DNA from 2 places in the Micromonospora sp. NPDC048040 genome. Region 1 is predicted to be linked to the other one. Evidence: predicted binding sites of a transcription regulator. Region 1 holds the regulator's gene; the other holds the start of a gene.
What was found. The regulator HrcA, encoded in region 1, represses chaperone genes, less so after heat shock. The targets are predictions, from matches to a motif close to GGTTNGCACNCTCNNNNNGAGNGTGCNAACC.
Positions count from the first base shown of each region.

Region 1 (6,965 bases):
GAGGAAGGCCGCCCAGCGGGCCATGTCGGTGGCGGTGCTCCAGAGCTGGGCCGCCGGCCCCACCGCGCCGAAGTCCGTGGGCGGCTCCGGGTGCGCCTCGTCGGAGTACGCGTCGACCAGGAAACCGGTCGCGGCGTGCGGGCCCGGCGTCACCGAGGTGTCGGCCAGCCCCAGCGGGGTCAGCACCCGCTCGGCGAGCACCTCCGCCCAGGTGCCGCCCCGCAGGTGGCCGACGAGCCGGCCGAGCAGCGCCATGCCGAGGTTGGAGTAGTGGTAGCGGCGGCCCGGCGGCAGCACCCGCTCGGCCCGGGCGAGGTCCGCGACCAACTCGTCGACGTCGGGCGCGCGCAAGCTGTCCCAGACGTCGCCGTACGGCTCCCGTTGCAGACCGGCGGTGTGCGACAGCAGCCGGCGCACGGTCAGCTCGCCGTGGGCCGGCAGGTCCAGGTGGCGGCCCAGCGGGTCGTCCAGGTCGAGCAGGCCGTCGTCGCGGCACTGGAGCGTCAGCACGGCGGTGAACGTCTTCGTGACCGAGCCGATCCGGAACCGCGTGCCCGGCCCCAGCTCGGTGTCGTTGCCGGTGCCGCCGGCCGTGCACGTCCACAGCGGGCGGTCGGCCCGGTGCAGGGCCGCCGAGACCGCCGGCACCCGGGCCTGCGCCTGGACCGTGCGCACCAGCCGGGCCAGGCGGTCGTCGACCGCCGTCACGCGAGGTCCCGGGCCAGCATCGGGCCCAGCGGCGCCCCGCCGAGCACGTGCGCGTGCACGTGGAAGACCTCCTGGCCGCCGTACGCGCCGGTGTTGAACATCAGCCGGAAGCCGTCGCCGAGCAGCCCCTCGTCCTCGGCCACCGCGGCGGCCGTGGCGAGCACCTCGCCGGCCAGCGCCGGGTCGCCCTGGGCGAGCGTCGCCACGTCGGCGTAGTGCTCCTTCGGGATGACCAGCACGTGCACCGGCGCCTTCGGGCCGATGTCGCGGAAGGCGAGCGTGGTGGCGGTTTCCCGCACGACGGTGGCCGGGATCTCCCCGGCGACGATGCGGCAGAACAGGCAGTCGGTTCCCATCGGGGCAGTGTAAGGAAGGCCCCCTGCCCACGCCCGCCGTGGACGAGGGGGCCCGTCAGCACGACGGACGGGGCGGCGCGGCATGATGGCCGGCGTGACTTCACGGGCGGTACTGGTGACGGGGGCCTCGGGCGGCATCGGGCGGGCGGTGGCGACGGCGTTCGCGGCGAGCGGGGACCGGGTGGCGATCCACCACCGCGACTCGGCGGAGGCGGCCGGGCGGCTGCGCGCCGAACTGCCCGGCGAGGGGCACGTGGTGGTCCGCGCCGACCTGACCGACCCGGACGCCGTACGGGCCATGGTGGACGAGGCGGCCGGCCTGCTGGACGGGCTGGACGTGCTGGTCAACAACGCCGGGGTGTACGGCGACCGGAACGCCCCGCACCCGGTCTTCGGCGCCTCCTACGCGCAGTGGCGCGCGCAGTGGCGGCAGGTGCTGGAGACCAACCTGACCGGCGCGGGCAACGTCATCTGGTGCGCCGCCCAGCACATGCGCGACCGGGGCGGCCGGATCGTCAACGTCTCCTCCCGGGGCGCCTTCCGGGGCGAGCCGGAGCAGCCGGCGTACGGGGCGAGCAAGGCGGGGCTGAACGCGCTGGGGCAGTCGCTGGCGGTGGCCCTGGCCCCGTACGGCATCACCGTCGCCACGGTGGCCCCGGGCTTCGTGGAGACCGAAATGACCACGGAGCACCTGCGCGGGGAGCGGGGCGCCGCCATCCGGGCGCAGAGCCCGTTCAACCGGGTGGCCCGCCCCGAGGAGATCGCCGCCGCCGTGCACTGGCTCGCCTCCCCGCAGTCGGAGTGGGCCTCCGGCACCATCGTCGACCTGAACGGCGCCTCCTACCTGCGCAGCTGAGCGTCACCAGCGGGCGAGGCGGGTGGCGAGCACCGCGAGGGCGGCCACGCCGGCCGTCGAGGTGCGCAGCACCGACGGGCCCAGGCGGACGGCGCGGGCCCCGGCCCCGGTGAAGGTGTCCAGCTCGCTGTCGGCGATCCCGCCCTCCGGCCCGACGACCAGCACGATCTCGCCCGTGGCGGGCAGCTCGGCGGTGGTCAGCCGCTCCTGCGCCTCCTCGTGCAGCACGAACGCCGCGGCGGCCCCGCCGATGCGGCGCGCGACCCGGGCGGTGGACTCGTCCGGCGTCCCCGCCACCACGGGCAGCCAGGCGCGGCGGGCCTGCTTGGCCGCCTCCCGGGCGGTCGCCGCCCACTTCTCCCGCGCCCGTACGCCCCGGTCGCCGCGCCACTGGGTGACCGAGCGGGCCGCCGCCCAGGGCACGATCTCGTCCACCCCGACCTCGGTCATCGCCTGCACGGCCAGCTCGCCCCGGTCGCCCTTGGCGATGCCCTGCACCACCACCAGGCGCGGGACGGAGGCGTCGACGTACCCCCGGGAGGTGATCTCCAGGTCGAGGGAGCCGCGGCCGACGGCGGTGACCACGGCGGCGGCGGTGCCGCCCCGCCCGTCGGCGAGCAGCAGTTCCTCGCCGACGCGGAGCCGCTGCACGGTGGCGGCGTGATGCCCCTCGGGGCCGTCGAGGGTCAGCCGGCCGGCGGTGGGCAGCGACTCGACCAGGAACAGCGGCGCGGACACGACGATCAGGCTAGCCGCCCCGGCGACCGCCGGGGCGGCGAGGGCGGCGGAGCCGACCGGGCCGCCGCGGAGCGCGGCGGCCCGGGGGCGTGGGCGTCAGGCGTGGCCGTTGAAGGCGTCGCGCATCCGGGAGAAGAAGCCGCCCTGCTTGGTCAGCTCGGCGACCTCCTCGCCCCGGGTCTTGGCGAAGTCGCGCAGCATCCGCTCCTGGTCGGCGTCGAGCTTCGTCGGGGTGCGCACGTCGAGGTGGACGTAGAGGTCGCCCCGGCCGGTGCCGCGCAGGTGCGGCACGCCTCGGGCGCGCAGCCGCAGCGTGCTGCCCGGCTGGGTGCCGGCCTTGACGTCGACCGTCTCCTCGCTGTCCAGCGTCTTGATGGTCAGCCGGGTGCCGAGGGCGGCGGCGGTCATCGGCACGGTGACCCGGCAGTGCAGGTCGTCGCCCTTGCGGGAGTAGACGTCGTGCGGCCGCTCGTGGATCTCGACGTAGAGGTCGCCGGCGGTGCCGCCGCCCGGGCCGACCTCGCCCTGCTGGGCCAGCCGGATGCGCATGCCGTCCTCGACCCCGGCGGGGATCTTGACGGTCAGCGAACGCCGGGTGCGGACGCGGCCGTCGCCGGCGCACGTCGGGCAGGGGTGCGGGATGGTGGTGCCGCAGCCCTGGCAGACGGTGCACGGGCGGGCGGAGACCACCTGACCGAGGAAGGTGCGCTGCACCGACTGCACCTCGCCACGGCCGCCGCACGCCTCGCAGGTGGCCAGGTGGGTGCCGGCCGCGGTGCCGGCGCCGGAGCAGGTGGTGCAGAGCACGGCGGTGTCGACGGTGATCGGCGCCTCGACGCCGAACGCGGTCTCGTTCAGGTCCAGCTCCAGCCGCAGGATCGCGTCGGCGCCCGGCCGGGTCCGCGGTCGCGGGCCCCGCGACCCGCCGGCCGCGCCACCGAAGAACGCGTCCATGATGTCCTGGAAGCCGACGAACGGGCCGGCGCCGCCGGGACCGCCCGGACCGCCCGCGCCCCCGCCGCCGGGGGCGAGCGGGTCGCCGCCCAGGTCGACGATCTGCCGTTTCCGGTCGTCCGAGAGGACCTCGTACGCGGCGTTGATGTCCTTGAACTTCTCCTGTGCCTCCGGGTCCGGATTGACGTCCGGGTGGAACTGCCGCGCCAGCTTCCGGTAGGCGCGCTTGATCTCGTCGTCGGAGGCTTCCCGGCTCACCCCGAGAATGCCGTAGTAGTCCCTGGCCACTGCGTTCCGTGTCCTCATGTTCGTCTCGCGTTGCGCCGGTCGTCGGCCGGAGCCGGCCGTCGGCCCTGACTGGTCAGTTCTGGGCCAGCAGCTCGCCCACGTAGCGTGCCACGGCCCTCACCGTGGCGATGGTGCCGGGGTAGTCCATCCGGGTCGGCCCGAGCACGCCGAGCCCGCCCACGATCGTCGCGCCCGGCCCGTAGCCGGTGCTGACCACCGAGGCGGCGCGCAGGTTGTCGATCTCGTTCTCGTCGCCGATCAGCACCCGGGTCGTGCTCGGCTCCGCCTCACCGATGAGCTTGAGCAGCACGACCTCCTCCTCCAGCGCCTCCAGGATGGGGCGCAGCGAGCCCTGGAAGTCGAGCAGGCCGCCGCGGGTGAGGTTGGCCGTGCCGGCCAACGCGATCCGCTCCTCGTGCCGCTCGACCAGCGTCTCCAGCAGCACGGTGGAGAGGGTGGTCATGGCCGGCCGCAGGTGCGGCACCGACTCGTCGACCAGCGCCTGCACCAGCGGCGGGGTCTCGGACAGCCGGGTGCCGACCAGCTTCTCGTTGACCAGCCGACGCAGGTCCGTGACGTCGTCGGCGGGGATCGGCCCGGGCAGCTCGACCAGCCGCTGCTCGACCCGGCCGGTGTCGGCGATCATGACCAGCATCAGCCGGGTCGTGGAGATCGGCACCAGCTCCAGGTGGCGGACGGAGGAGCGGGCCAGGCTCGGGTACTGCACCACGGCGACCTGCCGGGTCAGCTGCGCCAGCAGTCGTACGGTGCGGTGCACCACGTCGTCGAGGTCGACCGCGCCGACCAGGAAGCGCTCGATCGCGCGGCGCTCGGCCGGGCTGAGCGGCTTGACCCGGGACAGCCGGTCCACGAAGAGCCGGTAGCCGCGGTCGGTGGGCACCCGGCCGGCGCTGGTGTGCGGCTGGCGGATGTAGCCCTCCTCCTCCAGCACGGCCATGTCGTTGCGGACGGTCGCCGGGGAGACCCCGAGCTGGTGCCGCTCGACCAGCGACTTGCTGCCGACGGGCTCCTGCGTGGCGACGTAGTCCTCGACGATCGCGCGCAGCACGGCGAGCTTGCGGTCGTCGAGACCCATCGTTCCCCACCTCCTGTCGCACGTCGGACCCCCCGCGCCCCGAGGGGCGGGCGGGTTGCTGGCACTCGCTACGGACGAGTGCCAGTCTACGTCGGCGCGCCCGCCGACGCGATGATCAACCTGGGACGGCGATCCGACCGGCGCCACACGGCCCGCGAAGGCGGCGGCGCCAGAGCCGATCATCCGGACATCCCGGTCGGAGTCGCTCTGGTGCGACCTTGCCCGCGGCCCCTACCGTGACGTCCATGACTGAACCACCTCGCCCTCCCGGAGCGGGGGACCCCGGCGACCGGCCGGACCCGGCCGCTCCGTCGGGGGTTCCCGGGCCGGCCGGCTCCGACGAACCCACCGCACCACTGTCCGGGGCACCGGGCCCGGGCGGCTATCCCCCGCCCGGCGGCTATCCGCCGCCCACCGGTGACCAACCGCCGTCGGGCGGCTACCCTCCGCCGGGTGGCTACCCGCCGCCCGGGGGCTATCCCCCGCCGGGCGGCTATCCCCCGCCGGGCGGCTACCCCCCGCCGGGGGCCGGCTATCCGACCGGCGGCGGCTACGGCGCGCCCACCGGCGGCTACACCAACAACGAGGACAAGAACTGGGCCCTGATCGCCCACTTCGGCGGCGCGGCCGGGGTGATCGTCGGCGGCGGCCTGCTCGGCTGGGTCGCGCCGCTCATCGCGTTGATGGCCCGGGGGCAACAGTCGCCGACCGTCCGGGCGCACGCCGTCGCGGCGCTGAACTTCCAGATCACCTGGGCGATCGTGGGCGTGCTGAGCTGGGTGCTCACCCTGATCACCTGCGGGATCCTGTTCTTCGTCCCGATGCTCGTCTGGCTGGTGCCGCTGATCTTCGGGATCGTCGCCGGGGTCAAGGCCAACGAGGGCCTGCTCTACCGCTACCCGATGGCCTACAGCTTCACCAGGTGAGCCGGGCCGGCCGCTCCCCCGGCCGGGCCCGGCCACGCGCCGCCACACGGCGGGGCCTCCCCGCCCGCGCCACCGCACGGCGGGGCCTCCGCGCCTCAGGGCAGCAGGTCGCGGACGACCGCGTCGGCGAGCAGCCGCCCCCGCAGGGTAAGCACGGCCCGGCCCGCCGCGTGGTCGGGGCCGGCCAGCAGGCCGTCGGCGAGCGCCCGCTCGGCGCCGGCCCGGCCGGCGGCGTCCAGGGCGTCCAGCGGCAGCCCGGAGGCGAGCCGCAGCCGGAGCATGACGTCCTCCATGTGCGCCTCGTCGGCGGTGAGCACCTCCCGGGCCAGGCCGGGCGACTCGCCGCCGGCCAGCCGCTTCGCGTACGTCGTGGGATGCTTCACGTTCCACCAGCGCACGCCGCCGACGTGGCTGTGCGCCCCCGGGCCGAGTCCCCACCAGTCGGCGCCGGTCCAGTAGAGCAGGTTGTGCCGGCACCGGGCCGCGTCGCCGCGGGCCCAGTTCGACACCTCGTACCAGGAGAAACCGGCCGCGTCGAGGGCGGCCTCCGCGGCCAGGTAGCGGTCCGCGGCGACGTCGTCGGAGGGGTACGCCAGCTCGCCGCGCCGCATCCGGGCGGCGAGCCGGGTGCCGTCCTCCACGATCAGGGCGTACGCGCTGACGTGGTCCACCCCGGCGGCGACGACCTGGTCGAGGGAGGCGGCGAAGTCGTCCTCGCTCTCCCCCGGCGTGCCGTAGATGAGGTCGAGGTTGACGTGCGCGAACCCGGCGTCGCGGGCCTCCCGGGCGGCGGCGGTGGCCCGGCCGGCGCTGTGCGTCCGGTCGAGGATCGCCAGCACCCCCGGCGCGGCGGACTGCATGCCCAGCGAGATCCGGGTGTAGCCGGCCGCCCGCAGGGCCCGCAGGGACTCCGGGGTCACCGACTCCGGGTTGGCCTCGGTGGTCACCTCGGCGTCGGGCGCGAGCCCCCAGGTGCGGTCGATGCCGTCGAGGATCCGGGCCAGGTCGTCGGCGGGAAGCAGGGTCGGGGTGCCGCCGCCGAC
Region 1 covers NZ_JBVJGT010000021.1:34,344-41,308, forward strand. Annotated here, with positions in the region: gene ACZ6O2_RS20560 (serine hydrolase domain-containing protein) at 1-708, opposite strand, end outside; gene ACZ6O2_RS20565 (histidine triad nucleotide-binding protein) at 705-1,064, opposite strand; gene ACZ6O2_RS20570 (SDR family NAD(P)-dependent oxidoreductase) at 1,159-1,920, shown strand; gene ACZ6O2_RS20575 (16S rRNA (uracil(1498)-N(3))-methyltransferase) at 1,924-2,658, opposite strand; gene dnaJ (molecular chaperone DnaJ) at 2,755-3,900, opposite strand; gene hrcA (heat-inducible transcriptional repressor HrcA) at 3,974-4,996, opposite strand; gene ACZ6O2_RS20590 (DUF4870 domain-containing protein) at 5,242-5,922, shown strand; gene hemW (radical SAM family heme chaperone HemW) at 6,018-6,965, opposite strand, start outside.

Region 2 (6,965 bases), on a different contig from region 1:
CGGCGGGCTGCTGGAGACGGTGCTCGCCGGGCTCGCCGCCGCCGCCCTGGGCGCGCTGGCCGGGGCGCTGCTGGGCGACGCCTTCTGGTCCCGCTTCGCCGTCGGCGAGCCGCCCCGGCCGGCCCGGCTGGTGCTGGTCGGCGGGCTGGTCGCCGGGGTCGCGCTGCTCGTCCTCGCCGCCGGGGTCGGGCAGTCCGGGGCCCAACTGCCCCTGCTGCTGACCCTGCCGCCGGCCGGCTTCGCGCTGGCCGCCCTGCACGCGGCGGCCCGCCGCCCGGCCGCCGCCACCCCGGCCGTGCCGCCGGGCACGGTGCCGGCCGGCCCGCCGGGCACCGCCCCGGCCGGCCCGTCGGACACCGCCGGAGGTGAGCCGGGCGGAAGTGCGCCGGGCGGGCGGGCCGGGGTCCGCGCCGCCACCCGCTGGCTGGTCGGGCTCGCCGTTCTCGGCCCGCTGGCCTTCACCGATCCCGAGGAGATCACCCTCGTCCTGGCCAACACCCGCGACGTGCCGTTCTGGGTGGCGGCCGCCGCCGGCGCCGGGCTCGCCGTCGCGGCCGTGCTCGCCGTGGCGTACGGCGTGCTGCTGGCCCGGCCCCGCAGCCGGCGGCCGAGCCGGCGGGTGGCCGGGGTGACCGCCGCGGCCCTGCTGGTCGCGGTCGGCGCGGTGGCCGTCGGCGCGGGCCAGCCCGGCCTGCACGGCGAGCGGCTGTTCGTGGTGCTGCGCGAACAGGCCGACCTGGACGGGGTGCCGGCGACAGCCGGGCGGGCCGGCCGGGACGCGCGGGCCGGCGAGGTCTACCGGCGGCTGGTCGACACCGCCGAGCGGACCCAGGCCGACCTGCGCCGGGACCTGCGCCGGCTGCGGCTGGACCACACCCCCTACTACCTGGTCAACGCGGTAGAGGTGGACGGCGGGCCGGCGGTGCGGGCCTGGCTGTCCCGCCGGCCGGAGGTGGCCCGGGTGCTGGTCAGCCAGCGGGTGCGGCCGCTGCCCGCGCCGGCCGGCCGCAGTCGGGGCACCGCGCCCGCGCCGGCCGGCCCGGAGTGGAACGTCCGGATGCTCGGCGCGGACCGCGTCTGGTCGCAGCTCGGGGTGGACGGCTCCGGGATCGTGGTGGGCAGCTCCGACTCCGGGGTGGACGGCGGGCACCCGGCGCTGGCCGCCGGCTTCCGGGGCGGCGACGACTCCTGGTACGACCCGTGGGACGGCACCCGCTCCCCGACCGACCAGGGCGGGCACGGCACGCACACCGTGGGCAGCGCGGTGGGCCGAGGGGGGATCGGGGTGGCCCCGGGCGCGCAGTGGGTGGGCTGCGTCAACCTGGACCGCAACCTGGGCAGCCCCGGGTACTACCTGGACTGCCTCCAGTTCATGCTGGCGCCCTTCCCGCCCGGCGGGAACCCGTTCACGGACGGGCGCCCGGCGCGCGCCCCGGAGATCCTCACCAACTCGTGGGGCTGCCCGCCGATCGAGGGCTGCGACCCGCGCGCACTCCGGCCGGCCACCGCCGCCCTGGAGGCCGCCGGCATCCTGGTCGTCGCCGCCGCCGGCAACACCGGCCCGTACTGCGGCTCGATCGACGACCCGCCCGCGCCGTACGCGGACGTGCTGACCGTCGGCGCGGTGGACCAGCGGCGCCGGGTCACCAGCTTCTCGTCCCGCGGGCCGGTGCCGGGGGCGGCGAAGCCGGACCTGGTCGCCCCCGGCGACGAGGTGCTGTCGGCGATGCCCGGCGGCGGGTACGCCCCCATGAGCGGCACCTCGATGGCGACCCCGCAGGTGGCCGGCGTCGTCGCGCTGATGTGGTCGGCCAACCCGGCGCTGGTGGGCGACCTTCCCCGCACCCGGCAGATCCTGCGGGACACGGCGACCCCGGCGACGTACGCCTCCCGGACGGAGACCTGCGGCGGCGACGCGAACATCACCGGCGCCGGCCTGGTCGACGCGTACGCGGCGGTGCGGGCGGCCCGCGGGTGAGCGGCCCTTGCCCTCCCCCGCACCCCGTGCTCTAGGGTCGGCGACCATGGATGCGGAGATCGTCGAGCTGACCGCCGAGCGGGCGCCCGCCGTGGTGGAGCTGTGCCGCCGGGCGCTGGACCTGCCCGAGGACGCCGCCGAGGCGCCGGCCCTCGTGGCCGCGCTCTGGGCCCGAGCGGCCACCGACCGGCCGGTCGTCGCGCTGGGCGCGTACCGGGGGGCGGAGCTGGTCGGGGCGCTGGTCTGCTCCCTGTCGGGGCGGGACGCCGGGCTCGGGCACGTGGACCTCGTGGCGGTGCACCCCGACCACCGGCGCCGTGGCGTCGGGCGGGCGCTGCTGTCGTCCGCCGAGCGGACCCTGGCCGGTCTCGGCGCGGCCGAGGTGCTGCTGGCGGGCAACCCGCCGTACTACGCCTGGCCCGGGATCGACGTGCGCTACACCCCGGCGGTCTGCGCCGCGCTGGCGCTCGGCTACCGGCAGGACCGGACGGCGTGGAACATGACCGCCGACCTGTCGTACGACGACTCCCCCGCGTTGCGCTCCACGGAGGCGGCGGAGGCACGGCTGGCCGGCCGGGGCGTCTCGGTCCGCCGCGCCGAGCCGGCCGACCTGCCGGCGCTGGCGGAGTTCGCCCGCGCCACGTTCGGCGGCGCCTGGGACGCGGAGCTGGCCGGCTCGGTGGGCCGGGAGGGGGCGGGCTGCCACCTGGCCGAGCGCGACGGCGAGGTGCTCGGCTTCGCCGCGTACGGGTCGTCCCGGCCGAGCTGGTTCGGGCCGATGGGCACCGCCCCGGCGGCGGAGGGCTCGGGGATCGGCGGGGTGCTGCTGCGCCGCTGCCTGCGCGACCAGCGGGCGGCGGGCGTGACGGCGGCGCAGATCGGCTGGGTGGGGCCGGTGCCGTTCTACTCGGGCAGCGCGGGCGCCCGGATCGAGCGGGTCTTCTTCCTGTACCGCAGGACGCTCGGGGAGTGACAGAAGGGGGCGAAGGGGATATAGACATCGATAACCCCATTCGCCCCCATCTTTGATCGACGCCCCCTACCGTTTCGGTAGAGGAGGCAGCCATGACCACGGACGACGAACGCCCCGGCCCGTTGCCGTTCGACCGGCTCGACTACGGCGACGCCGAGCAGCAGGCGGAGATGAGCGGCGCCGACGAGCCGACCGACGAGCCGGTGACGCTGGTCGACGAGCCGGTCCAGATCCCGCAGCCGTACGGCCGGGCGCAGAAGAGACGCAACCAACGGCCACTGCCGACCTGACGGCGGAAGGGGCGGACCGCTGACGCGGCCCGCCCCTTCCGGCGTACGTGGAACTGGACTCAGAAGTCCATGTCCCCGCCACCCGGACCAGCCGGGGCGGCCGGGGCCTTCTCCGGCTTGTCCGCCACGACGGCCTCGGTGGTGAGGAAGAGCGCCGCGATCGACGAGGCGTTCTGCAGCGCCGAACGGGTCACCTTGGCCGGGTCGATGATGCCCGCGGCCAGCAGGTCGACGTACTCGCCGTTGGCGGCGTTGAGGCCGTGACCCGGCTCGATGTTGCGGACGTGCTCGACGACCACGCCGCCCTCGAGGCCGGCGTTGACGGCGATCTGCCGCAGCGGGGCGTCCAGCGCGATCTTGACGATCTGCGCGCCGGTCGCCTCGTCGCCGGTCAGGTCCAGCTTGTCGAAGGCGGTCTTGCCGGCCTGCACCAGCGCGACGCCACCACCCGGGACGATGCCCTCCTCGACGGCGGCCTTCGCGTTGCGGACGGCGTCCTCGATGCGGTGCTTGCGCTCCTTCAGCTCGACCTCGGTGGCCGCGCCGACCTTGATCACCGCGACGCCGCCGGCCAGCTTGGCCAGCCGCTCCTGCAGCTTCTCGCGGTCGTAGTCGGAGTCGCTCTTGTCGATCTCGGCCCGGATCTGGTTGACCCGGCCCTGGATCTGCTCGGCGTCGCCGGCACCGTCGACGATGGTGGTCTCGTCCTTGGTCACCACGACCTTGCGGGCGCGGCCCAGCATGTCGAGGCCGACGGCGTCCAGCTTGAGGCCGACCTCCTCGCTGATGACCTGGCCACCGGTGAGGATGGCGATGTCGGCCAGCATGGCCTTGCGGCGGTCACCGAAGCCCGGCGCCTTGACGGCGACCGACTTGAAGGTGCCCCGGACCTTGTTGACGACCAGGGTGGCCAGGGCCTCGCCCTCGATGTCCTCGGCGATGATCAGCAGCGGCTTGCCCGACTGCATGACCTTCTCGAGGATCGGGAGCAGGTCCTTGACCGACGAGATCTTGCTGTTGACGATCAGGAGGTAGGGGTCGTCGAAGACGGCCTCCATGCGCTCCGGGTCGGTCATGAAGTAGGCCGAGATGTAGCCCTTGTCGAAGCGCATACCCTCGGTGAGCTCCAGCTCCAGGCCGAAGGTGTTGCTCTCCTCGACGGTGATGACGCCTTCCTTGCCGACCTTGTCCATCGCCTCGGCGATGATCTCGCCGACGGTGCTGTCACCGGCGGAGATGGAGGCGGTGGAGGCGATCTGCTCCTTGGTCTCGACGTCCTTGGCGAGCTTGGACAGCTCCTCCGAGACGCTGGCCACGGCAGCCTCGATGCCCCGCTTCAGGGCCATCGGGTTGGCACCGGCGGCCACGTTGCGCAGACCCTCGCGGACGAGGGCCTGGGCCAGGACGGTCGCCGTCGTCGTGCCGTCACCGGCCACGTCGTCGGTCTTCTTGGCGACCTCCTTGACCAGCTCGGCGCCGATCTTCTCGTAGGGGTCCTCGAGCTCGATCTCCTTGGCGATGCTCACACCATCGTTGGTGATGGTGGGGGCACCCCACTTCTTCTCGAGCACGACGTTGCGGCCCTTGGGGCCGAGGGTCACCTTCACGGCGTCGGCGAGCTGGTTCATGCCCCGCTCGAGGCCCCGGCGCGCCTCTTCGTCGAACGCGATCATCTTGGCCATACGGCGTTGTCCTCCTGGACACTCACGGGCCACCCGGAGGTTGTGTCCCGGATGGGCCGCCTGGTGTACGCACCTTGGGGACGTCGCCACCTGGCGACGACGACGTCTCCTCGGCCGGGCCGGATAGCCCGCGACGACCGGCCATGTGCCGCACCGGCGTGTGGACGCCCGTGCGGCCGTGGCCCTACCGCCCCGACCATTGGCACTCACGGTATGCGAGTGCCAATGACTTGTTTAGCACTCTCCCCTGCCGAGTGCAAGCACACCCGCCCCGCTCAGCCGAGTTCACCGGCCAGCCGCGCGCTGTCCACCGGCCCCTCGTGGGCGCGCTGCTCGGCGTACGTGGCGACCAGGCCGACCAGCTGGGCGAGGTGGGCGGGCAGGCCCAGCACGCCGCCGAGCACCGCCACCGCGATCGCGCCCACCGCCGTGCCCGGCGACTCCAGCGGGGTGACGCCGAACGGCAGCGAGCCGATGCCCTCCACCAGGCCGGCCGCCCCGCCCCCGACGATCACCGCCGCCGCGACGAGCGCCACCCGGCCGAGCAGCAGGCCCAGCCGGTCGTGGAACATCCGGTACGAGCGGCCGATCGGGTGCTGCCGCTCGAAGAGGTAGACCGGGCCGGCCATGCTCAGCGCGAAGGCGAAGTAGATGCCGGGGATGACGCAGAAGCACACCCCGAGCCCAATGATCACGCTCATCAGCAGGGTCCAACCCCAGAGGCCCGGCGCCCGGCGCAGGCCGTAGCCCAGCGCGGCGCCGACGGTCACCGGCTGGCCGGCCGCCTGCCGGGCGACCACCCAGGTGCCGGCGGCCCAGCCGAGGCTCTGCACCAGGCCGAAGACCAGGGCGCCGCCGATCAGCACGGCCATCATGGTGCCCAGGTCGGCCAGGAAGGTGTCGGGCAGCGCGGCCGGGTCGTCGGCCATCGACTCGTTCCACCGGGCCGACGGGTCGACCAGCAGCGCGAGCACCGACAGCACCACGGCCGGCAGCACCTGGGTGAGCAGCAGGATCGGCAGCAGCGGCTTCCAGCCCCGGCGCACCGCGCCGACGCACCGGTCGAACCAGCCGCTCACGCCTCCGCCCGGCGGGGTGACCAGCGGGTCGGCCGGGTCGAGGCCGTGGCCGGGCGGGTACCACCCGTGGACCGGCTGCCCCGGGTACACGACCGGCGCGCCCGGATACCACGGCTGCCCGCCGTACGGGCCGGAGCCGGCCGGGAACCCGCCGGTGGGCGGGAAGACCCACCCCTGCGGCTGCGGCGCGCTCGCATCGCCGGCCGTGGCGGGGTCCGGATCCCCCGACGGTGGCGTGGCCTGGGGTGGCTGGTCGGACATGAACCCTCCTCAGCGACGGCTGAACCGGCTCACGATCCTCCCTGCCTGGCGCCCGTAACCGCAGTCCGGGGTGCCACGCCACGAACCACGAACCACGACCACGAACCACGACCACGGCCCGCCCCGGCCAGGGTTCCGCCCAACGATGCCGCGGGTCACACCCCGGAACCCGGCCCCACCGGTGCCGCTGCCCGGCCCCTGTCGAGCTGCCCTCACAGATGGGGCACGCCATGCCTCGCAGGCGGCCGAGCCGGATGCGAGGCATGCTCCTACAGAGACGGGGTGGTCCTACAAGCGGGGCAGCTCGACAGCGCCCACCACACGCCACCATCCCGCCCGCCGAACCCAGGTGTCGAAGCGGGTCACCCGACCGGCTCACCCGCCGGAGCGGCCCGCAGGCGCACCGAGGCGACCCACGCAGATCGACGTATGTCGTTGGAGCCGCCGCGCGGGGCGGTCGGCGGCGGAAGGGCCCGGTCCGTGGCGGACGGGGTCAGGCGATGACGCGTACGCGCTCGGCCTGGGGCCCCTTCTGGCCCTGGGCGATCTCGAACTCCACCCGCTGGCCGTCGTCCAGCGCCTTGTAGCCGTCCATCTCGATCGCGGAGAAGTGGACGAAGACGTCCTGCCCGCCGTCGACGGCGATGAAGCCGTAGCCCTTTTCGGCGTTGAACCACTTAACGGTGCCCTGTGCCACGGTCC
Region 2 covers NZ_JBVJGT010000005.1:90,072-97,036, reverse strand. Annotated here, with positions in the region: gene ACZ6O2_RS08450 (S8 family serine peptidase) at 1-1,978, shown strand, start outside; gene ACZ6O2_RS08445 (GNAT family N-acetyltransferase) at 2,025-2,951, shown strand; gene ACZ6O2_RS08440 (hypothetical protein) at 3,044-3,241, shown strand; gene groL (chaperonin GroEL) at 3,301-4,923, opposite strand; gene ACZ6O2_RS08430 (hypothetical protein) at 5,199-6,263, opposite strand; gene ACZ6O2_RS08425 (cold-shock protein) at 6,757-6,960, opposite strand.
Region 2: a site for HrcA is predicted at 5,121-5,151, ahead of groL (chaperonin GroEL). Genes of this name have one in related genera too.